Regions from separate parts of the Citrobacter farmeri genome, predicted to be linked through region 1. Evidence: predicted binding sites of a transcription regulator. Region 1 holds the regulator's gene; each other region holds the start of a gene.
What was found. The regulator Fur, encoded in region 1, represses iron uptake genes when iron is present. The targets are predictions, from matches to a motif close to ATAATAATGAGAACNACTATCAA.

Region 1 (3,284 bases):
ACCGGCGTGTTGTAGCGAATCTGCACCCCCAGCTTTTCTGCGCTGCGGTAATAGGCGTTCACGAGGGCTTTCCCGCCGCCCATGAAGAAGGCATTAGTACGCGCCACGTGCAGCGCGCCAGAGAGCGGAGGCTGAAAATTAACACCGTGTTGGCGCATCCAGTCACGACACTGCGATGAGGTACGGATCACCAGACGCGCCAGCGCTTCATCGGTATTGCCTTCCGTGACGCGCCAGAGATCCTGCCAGAACTCCTCTTCGGGATAACTCTCTACCAATACATCCTGTGGCGCATCGTGCATACAACGTAAATTGCGCGTATGTTGAGAATTGCCGCCGCGCCATTCCCGTGGCGCAGCCTCTAACAGCAACACGGAGGCTCCTGCCTCGCGGGCGGTTAAGGCGGCACATAACGCGGCATTACCGCCGCCAATCACCAGTACATCCACCATCGTATACTCCATTACCATTTAACTATTTGTTAAATTTGTAATTGAAATGTATACGCACGGGTTGTGTGGGCGCTATGAGGAAAAGCTAAAGACCTGTTTAGTGAGCGTAAAGGGTTGCCCCCGGCCAACTGCCGGTTTCTACAAGTTCACGCATGACTTTTGTGAGCATCACGCGGGCGGCGAGCCCGGCGGGGGTGAGTTCATCGTCAGACAGGCTGACCAGAAAATTGGGGCGGCTGAGTACAGGATTGTGGACACCGATCACTCTTAGCGCTGCTCTCTCAAGGTGCGAAATGGCAGCGCCGGGTTGCAGCGTGGCACCGAGTCCGCTGCGAACGGCACGCATCAGTAACGCCAGGCCATCAATTTCCGTGGCGATATCCACCTTTAGTCCGTGTTCCTGACAGATGGCCTCCAGTCGGCCGCGCAGTCCGTGACCCTGACTTGGCATGATCAGCGGAATATTCGCCAGTTGGGCAGGGGTTATGGTGTCATCCGGAATATCTGCCAGCAGCTCGTGCGTGCCAATCAGAAAAAGCCGCTCTTCGAGAACCGGCCTGGCGCTCCAGCGCAGGATCTTCTCTTTCTGAAAAACGACGGCCAGATCAATCTGACGGGTGTTGATCATCCGCTCCAGGTTGCCGGAGAGGCTTTCCACCACATGCAAGCGTACGTCGGCGTAATGTTCCCGCATGGCATGAATAAACGGCATTCCGAGGATGGAGGCGGTGCTGGGGGCCATACCGACGCTGACATGACCGGACAGACGCGCATCTCGCGCCGCCAGAATCGCATCATCAGCGTGACGTAGCGCCAGCTGTGCCTGTGAATAAAAAGCCAGACCGGCGTTGGTTGGCGTTACGCCACGCGAGGTTCGCTGCAACAGACGAATCGCGAGTTCGTTTTCCAGTCGCGTCATCTGCTGGCTGAGTGCTGAGACGCCGATGTCGAGATCGAGCGCCGCGCTGCCCATACTGCCGGTTTCCACTATACGGACAAAGTAACGTAGCTGGCGAAGTTCCATTTCAATTCTCCGGACAGGGCAGGGTGAGATTTTACATTAAAGCAACATGCTGTCAGAAGCAAAGCACAGAATGGGGAATGACACGCATAAAAAAAGCCAACCGGATGGTTGGCTTTTCAGAATAATACACATTATTTCGCGTCGTGCGCGTGTTCATCTTCACGACAATCGCCTTCAGCGCAGTGGCCGTACAGATAAAGGCTGTGATTCGTCAGACGAATGCCATGCTTCGCCGCGATTTCACGCTGGCGGGCTTCAATAGAATCATCACTGAATTCGATCACTTTGCCGCAATCGAGGCAAATAAGGTGATCGTGATGATGCTGCTGCGTCAGCTCGAAAACGGATTTACCACCTTCAAAATTGTGGCGGGTAACGATCCCGGCGTCATCAAACTGGTTCAGCACGCGATACACGGTCGCCAGACCAATTTCTTCACCCATGTCGATCAGTCGTTTATATAAATCTTCCGCACTGACGTGATGGTTTTCCGGTCCCTGAAGAACTTCCAGAATCTTTAAACGAGGAAGCGTTACTTTCAGGCCAGCCTTCTTTAATGCGGTATTGTTGTCAGTCATGCGGAATCTGTCCTGTTGCTAAACGATTCACTTCATACAAGAAGTGACAGAAATTGCACTCGAGATAATGCGTTTCATTATAGGACTGCCGTGTCTAAATGAAAACTGCAAGCCTCTGGCAAATGTTAATAAATAGTCGGTATTGCCTGGAAATGAGAGCGCCACCTAAAAACTCCCGCACATTGTACAGGGATGGGCAAGAAAGTTACAAATTTGTAGCAATTATTTTGATTGGTTCTGTCTATTGATGCGGCGCAAACGTTGTCTGCGCCGCCGTACATCAGGCGTTGATGATCTCGTCCAGGTGCAGTTCTTCAGAAATCTGCTTCACCCATTTTTCCACGCGCTCAGCGGTCAGTTCCGGCTGACGGTCTTCGTCAATCGCCAGACCGACAAAATGGTCGTCATCAGCCAGACCTTTGGACGCTTCAAAATGATAGCCTGCGGTCGGCCAGTGACCCACGATGGTTGCGCCGCGCGGCTCAATGATATCGCGGATCGTGCCTAACGCGTCGCAGAAGTATTCGGCATAATCTTCCTGATCGCCACAGCCAAACAGGGCAACCAGTTTGCCGTTAAAATCAATGTCTTCGAGGGTTGGGAAGAAGTCGTCCCAGTCGCACTGCGCTTCACCGTAGTACCAGGTTGGGATACCGAGCAGCAGAATGTCATAGCCTTCGAGATCTTCCTTGCTGCTTTTTGCAATGTCATGTACATCGGCAACGTCTTTACCAAGCTGTTTTTGAATCATTTTTGCGATATTTTCGGTATTCCCGGTGTCGCTGCCGAAAAAGATGCCAGTGATTGCCATGAGTAAAGTAACCTCTTGAAACTTATTGAAATGGTGGTGGCGAATTGCCCACAGATAACGGCAATCATAGCAGAACAGTCAGGTATGCGGAAATAGCAAACGCATACGAGTGCACTCCATGCTACACGAAAGTGGGGGATGGGATGATTTCAGGCGAGATTCTGACCGCGTAGCGCCGCCAGTTGGGCCATCAGTATCTCTTCAATCAGTTCGCTGCGGCTTATCTCCCGGGATTCCGCCAGCTCATTTAGCGCGTCAACGGCTTCCGCGTTGAGTTTGAGCTCGACACGCTTAAGACCACGAACTTTGTCGCGTTTTAGCTGGTTACGCTTGTTAATGCGCAGTTGTTCATCGCGCGAAAGCGGATTGGTTTTCGGTCGTCCCGGGCGACGCTCGTGCGCGAACAGATCTAGTGTCGT
Region 2 (3,284 bases), 800 kb from region 1:
CCGAAGGGAACTACCGCACAATCACGATCACCACCGTCGCGCTCAATGAACGTCTGGTACAGGCCCGGAGCGACAGGCAATAAAAAAGCCGGGTAGCAATCACGCCTTACCCGACCTTTCCTCTCATCGTACCCGAGGCGACAACGATTATTTTGCTTTCGCGACCTCTTCGCCAACCAGACCAATCTTCAGATAACCCGCTTGATGCAGCGTGTCCATCACCTTCATCAGCGTTTCATAGTCGACGGTTTTATCCGCACGGAAGAAGATCGTGGTGTCTTTCTTCCCTTCAGTCAGTGCGTTCAGTTCTGCCACCATGGTCTCGTCCGTCACCGGATCGTTACCAATAAACATGCTGTTGTCTGCTTTGACCGACAGATAAACGGGTTTTTCCGGGCGCGGTTGCGGCGTACTCGAGGAGGCGGGCAGGTTTACCTTCACATCCACTGTCGCCAGCGGCGCAGCCACCATAAAGATGATCAGCAGTACCAGCATGACGTCGATAAACGGCGTCACGTTGATCTCATGCATTTCACCGTTATCGTCCAGATTTTCATTAAGACGCATTGCCATGAAACATTACCCTACACGTAATTTCTGCGCGGTACGTACCGGATGGGCAGATGCGCTTGCATCCAGATCCAGGTCGCGGCTTTGTAGTAACAACACCTGTGCTGCCACATCGCCCAGCATCGCTTTAAGACCGCCAATCTGACGGGCAAAGATGTTATAAATCACCACGGCAGGGATAGCGGCAACCAGACCGATGGCCGTCGCTAACAGAGCTTCCGCGATACCCGGCGCGACTACGGCAAGGTTAGTGGTCTGCGTTTGTGCAATCCCGATGAAGCTGTTCATGATGCCCCAGACCGTGCCGAACAAACCAACAAACGGTGAAATCGCCCCGATGGTTGCCAGATAGCCATTTCCGCGCCCCATATGACGTCCCGCCGCCGCAACGCGACGCTCCAGACGAAAACCGGTACGCTCTTTAATCCCTTCGTTGTCCTCACTGCCCTGAGACAGTTCCAGTTCGTTCTGCGCTTCATTAAGTAATTGGGTGCTTAAGCTTTTGGCACCAAAATTTGCTGCGATATCGCTTGCCTGATCCAGAGAGCGGGCTTCCGCCAACAACTGCTGTTCGCGCTTAAGCCGACGCTTCTGGGAGAAGAACTCAACGCTCTTACTGAAGAAGATAGCCCAGGTGACCACTGACGCCAGAATCAGACCAATCATCACGCACTTAACCACGATATCGGCGTGCTGATACATACCCCAGACGGAAAGATCCGTCTGCATCAAATTATTACCCACTCTGTATCTCCAGGACGCAAATCACAAATTCTGAGCGTAATAATATCAAAACGACGTCGAATTGATAGTCGTTCTCATTACTATTTACATAGTGCCGCACCTTTGGTTTCTTTTCCTTGCGCTTACGCAGTAAAACGTCACGGGAAGCGATTTTGATAAAATATTGTGCTTTATCCTGTTCCCCGGGATGCGCATTTTGTCATTCGTGGTAGTTTAGACATCCAGACGTATAAAAACAGGAAACCCAACATGGCAGATAAACAACTGGACACCAGACTGGTCAGCGCAGGGCGCAGTAAAAAATACACGCTGGGCTCGGTGAATAGTGTGATTCAGCGCGCTTCTTCGCTGGTTTTTGAAACCGTAGAAGCCAAAAAGCACGCCACCCGCAACCGCGCTAAAGGTGAACTCTTTTACGGCCGTCGCGGCACGTTGACCCATTTCTCGCTGCAGGAAGCAATGTGCGAGCTTGAAGGCGGCGCTGGCTGCGCGCTCTTCCCCTGCGGTGCCGCAGCCGTCGCCAACACTATTCTGGCCTTTGTCGAGCAGGGCGACCACGTGCTGATGACTAACACAGCCTATGAGCCGAGCCAGGATTTCTGCACCAAAATCCTCGGCAAACTGGGGGTGACCACCGGCTGGTTCGATCCGCTGATCGGCGCCGATATCGTTAAGCATCTTCAACCCAACACCAAAGTCGTTTTCCTCGAATCTCCGGGTTCCGTGACCATGGAAGTTCACGATGTACCAGCAATTGTCGCCGCCGTCAGACGCGTTGCGCCGGACGCCATCATTATGATCGATAATACCTGGGCGGCAGGCATCCTGTTTAAAGCCCTCGATTTCGGTATTGATATCTCGATTCAGGCCGGAACCAAGTACCTGATTGGTCACTCCGATGCGATGGTCGGCACCGCCGTTTCAAACGCCCGCTGCTGGGATCAACTGCGGGAGAATGCCTATCTGATGGGGCAAATGGTCGATGCTGATACGGCCTATATGACCAGCCGCGGGCTGCGCACGCTGGGCGTTCGTCTGCGCCAGCATCATGAAAGCAGTCTGAAGATTGCCGAATGGCTTGCAGCCCATCCGCAGGTCGCACGGGTTAACCATCCGGCGTTACCGGGCAGTAAGGGACACGAATTCTGGAAACGAGACTTTACGGGCAGCAGCGGTCTGTTCTCGTTTGTGCTGAATAAAAAGCTGAATAATGACGAGCTGTCCGCTTATCTGGATCACTTCAGTCTCTTCAGCATGGCCTATTCGTGGGGTGGGTTTGAGTCGCTGATTCTGGCCAATCAGCCTGAACAGATTGCAGAAATTCGCCCGGAAGGGGGAGTGGATTTCAGCGGCACACTGATCCGTCTTCACATTGGTTTAGAAAATGTTGACGATCTGATTGCGGATTTAGCCGCCGGATTTTCCCGCCTCGTGTAAGATTGACGCTAATGGACAGCTATGCAGACACGTCGAGAGAAATTGTCTGCATTTGTTGCGCCCGGGATCAAGTCATTCGGGCCTGTTCAGGAGTACAATAAGTTCATTAAGGCGTAAACGCTGTTCCACAGGAAAGTCCATGGCTGTCATTCAAGATATTATCGCTGCGCTCTGGCAACATGATTTTGCCGCGCTGGCGGACCCACATGTTGTTAGCGTCGTCTACTTTGTGATGTTCGCCACGCTGTTTTTAGAGAATGGCCTGTTACCGGCCTCATTTTTACCCGGTGATAGCCTGTTGCTATTAGCGGGCGCATTAGTCGCGCAGGGCGTCATGAGCTTTATCCCTACCCTGGTGATCCTGACGACAGCAGCCAGCCTGGGTTGTTGGCTTAGCTATATTCAGGGACGCTGGCTGGGTAATACGCGAACGGTAAAAGGCTGGCTGGCGCAACTTCCAGCGAAATATCACCAGCGCGCGACCTGCATGTTTGACCGACATGGTCTGCTGGCGCTGCTGGCAGGACGTTTTC
Region 3 (3,284 bases), 1.2 Mb from region 1:
CGATGAGCCGCCGAAAGAGAGCCACTGCGAACAGATCATCATGGATCACCTCGGTCTGCGTCTGAACAACGCGCCGGCTGATAGTTGGCGTAAAGGCGTGGTGAGCTGGACGTGGCGCATCAAGGTGTTGATGCATCTCGAAACGGAGCTGATGGGAACCGTTCGCGAACGTGCAGAAGACGAAGCGATTAACGTATTTGCCCGCAACCTGCACGACCTGCTGATGGCGGCACCGGCAGGTCTGCGCGCCACCATGGGTCTCGATCCGGGTCTGCGAACCGGGGTAAAAGTCGCGGTAGTGGATGGCACCGGTAAACTGGTCGCCACCGATACCATCTATCCTCACACCGGTCAGGCGGCGAAAGCGGCCGTGGTGGTAGCGGCATTATGCGAAAAGTACAACGTGGAACTGGTGGCAATTGGTAACGGCACCGCCTCACGCGAAACCGAGCGCTTCTTCCTCGACGTACAGAAACAGTTCCCGAAAGTGACGGCGCAGAAAGTGATCGTCAGCGAAGCCGGCGCGTCAGTCTATTCCGCGTCAGAACTGGCGGCCCAGGAGTTCCCGGATCTCGACGTCTCGCTGCGTGGCGCGGTATCTATTGCGCGTCGTCTGCAGGATCCCCTCGCTGAGCTGGTGAAAATCGATCCGAAATCGATCGGGGTTGGTCAATATCAGCATGATGTCAGCCAGACGCAGTTAGCCCGCAAGCTGGATGCAGTGGTGGAAGACTGTGTAAACGCCGTCGGCGTCGACCTGAACACGGCATCGGTTCCGCTGTTAACCCGCGTGGCCGGTCTGACCCGCATGATGGCGCAGAATATCGTGACCTGGCGCGATGAGAACGGCCAGTTCCAGAATCGTCAGCAACTGTTGAAAGTCAGTCGTCTGGGACCGAAGGCCTTCGAGCAGTGCGCAGGTTTCTTGCGTATTAACCATGGGGATAACCCGCTCGATGCTTCCACGGTTCACCCGGAAGCGTATCCGGTCGTGGAGCGCATTCTGGCGGCAACTCAACAGGCCCTGAAAGACCTGATGGGTAACAGCAGCGAACTGCGCAATCTGAAAGCCGTCGATTTCACCGACGACAAGTTTGGTGTCCCAACCGTCAGCGACATCATTAAAGAACTGGAGAAACCAGGGCGCGATCCGCGTCCGGAGTTCAAAACCGCGCAGTTTGCCGATGGTGTGGAGACCATGAACGATCTGCAGCCGGGGATGATTCTCGAAGGCGCGGTCACCAACGTCACCAACTTTGGCGCGTTTGTGGATATCGGCGTTCACCAGGATGGCCTGGTCCATATCTCATCGCTATCGAACAAGTTCGTCGAAGATCCGCATACCGTGGTGAAAGCTGGCGATATCGTGAAGGTGAAAGTGCTGGAAGTTGACCTGCAGCGTAAGCGTATTGCCCTGACGATGCGCCTGGACGAACAGCCGGGTGAAACCAATTCCCGTCGTGGCGGCGGCGGAAACGACCGTCCGGCAGCAAAAGTGGCAAAACCGCGTAGCCGTGAAGCGCAGCCCGCTGGCAACAGCGCGATGATGGATGCGCTGGCGGCAGCAATGGGTAAAAAACGTTAAGTTTGGATTATGTGCCGGATAGCGATGGAAACATCGTATCCGGCATATTGTCACTGTTCTCTCTCACCATCCCCACTGTATTTTTCACCTCGTTAACAGATGAAACCTTAATTAAACATTAACAACGTTAATTTATTAAAAATTCAAATCATTTCACCTGGCGGTTATTATTTTTGAGCCATATCAAAAATGGCGCAGATTATTATTCAAACCAACATTCCGTCACATTTAATCGGTTGAAGATAAAAACCATTCTCATTATCATTGTATTGTAGAATATTTAGTCTTTCCTTCGTTGGCTAATCATCTGGTCTCATGCCGCGCCACTTTGCCCCATGAGGTAAACATCCAGTGAGTGAGAAACAAGTAGGCTCTTATGCAATTTGCTCCAGATACTGCGTGGAAAATTACCGGCTTTGCCCGTGAAATAAGCCCTGCATACCGTCAGAAACTGCTCTCCCTCGGCATGCTTCCGGGGTCCTCATTTAACGTAGTGCGCGTCGCCCCCTTAGGCGATCCTGTTCATATTGAAACACGCCGCGTTAGCCTGGTATTGCGTAAAAAAGACCTGGCATTATTAGAACTGGAAGCGGTTTCCTGTTAATACAGTGAGTCTATAACGATGAAAAAATTAACCATTGGCTTAATTGGTAATCCAAATTCCGGCAAGACGACGCTGTTTAACCAACTGACCGGCGCCCGACAACGCGTAGGCAACTGGGCCGGGGTCACGGTGGAACGTAAAGAGGGGCAATTTTCAACCACGGATCATCAGGTCACGCTGGTCGATCTGCCCGGCACGTATTCGCTCACCACCATCTCTTCACAAACCTCTCTGGATGAACAGATTGCCTGCCACTATATTCTGAGCGGCGACGCCGACCTGTTAATTAACGTGGTGGATGCCTCAAACCTTGAACGTAATCTCTATCTGACGCTACAACTGCTTGAGCTGGGCATTCCCTGCATTGTCGCACTCAACATGCTCGACATTGCGGAAAAACAGCAAATCCGGATTGATATCGATGCCCTTTCAGCCCGTCTTGGCTGCCCGGTTGTCCCGCTGGTTTCCACTCGCGGACGCGGTATTGAAGCGCTGAAGCTGGCGATTGACCGCCACAGCGAAAATGAAAACGTCGAACTGGTGCATTACGCCCAGCCGTTGCTGCGTGAGGCCGATAGACTGGCGAACGCAATGGCAAAAGAGATGCCAGCACAACAGCGTCGCTGGCTCGGCCTGCAAATGCTGGAAGGGGATATCTATAGCCGGGCATACGCTGGTGACGCCGCGGCGCAGTTGGAGATTTCTCTGGCGCATCTGAGTGATGAGATGGACGATCCGGCGCTACATATCGCCGATGCGCGTTACCAGTGCATTGCGGCGATCTGCGACGTGGTAAGCAACACCCTGACGGCAGAGCCCAGCCGCTTTACGACGGCAGTGGACAAAATCATCCTCAACCGTTTTCTGGGTCTGCCTATTTTCCTGTTTGTGATGTACCTGATGTTCCTGCTCGCCATAAACATTGGCGGCGCGTTGGCCCCGATTTTTGATGCCGGCTCTGTGGCGATCTTTATTCATGGGATTCAGTGGATCGGCTATACCCTTCACTTCCCGGACTGGCTGACCATCTTCCTCGCGCAAGGGCTGGGCGGCGGGATTAACACTGTTCTGCCGCTGGTCCCGCAGATCGGCATG

Region 2: a site for Fur is predicted at 1,376-1,398, ahead of exbB (tol-pal system-associated acyl-CoA thioesterase). Genes of this name have one in related genera too.
Region 3: a site for Fur is predicted at 1,828-1,850, ahead of feoA (ferrous iron transporter A). Genes of this name have one in related genera too.

The regions. Positions count from the first base shown of each region.
Region 1 covers NZ_CP077291.1:3,231,545-3,234,828, reverse strand. The annotation lists gene tcuA (FAD-dependent tricarballylate dehydrogenase TcuA) at 1-452, opposite strand, end outside; gene tcuR (tricarballylate utilization LysR family transcriptional regulator TcuR) at 550-1,476, opposite strand; gene fur (ferric iron uptake transcriptional regulator) at 1,608-2,054, opposite strand; gene fldA (flavodoxin FldA) at 2,335-2,865, opposite strand; gene ybfE (LexA regulated protein) at 3,015-3,284, opposite strand, start outside.
Region 2 covers NZ_CP077291.1:4,036,088-4,039,371, forward strand. The annotation lists gene I6L53_RS18885 (hypothetical protein) at 1-83, shown strand, start outside; gene exbD (TonB system transport protein ExbD) at 148-573, opposite strand; gene exbB (tol-pal system-associated acyl-CoA thioesterase) at 580-1,314, opposite strand; gene metC (cystathionine beta-lyase) at 1,564-2,751, shown strand; gene yghB (DedA family general envelope maintenance protein YghB) at 2,891-3,284, shown strand, end outside.
Region 3 covers NZ_CP077291.1:4,443,641-4,446,924, forward strand. The annotation lists gene I6L53_RS21055 (Tex family protein) at 1-1,585, shown strand, start outside; gene feoA (ferrous iron transporter A) at 1,962-2,189, shown strand; gene feoB (Fe(2+) transporter permease subunit FeoB) at 2,208-3,284, shown strand, end outside.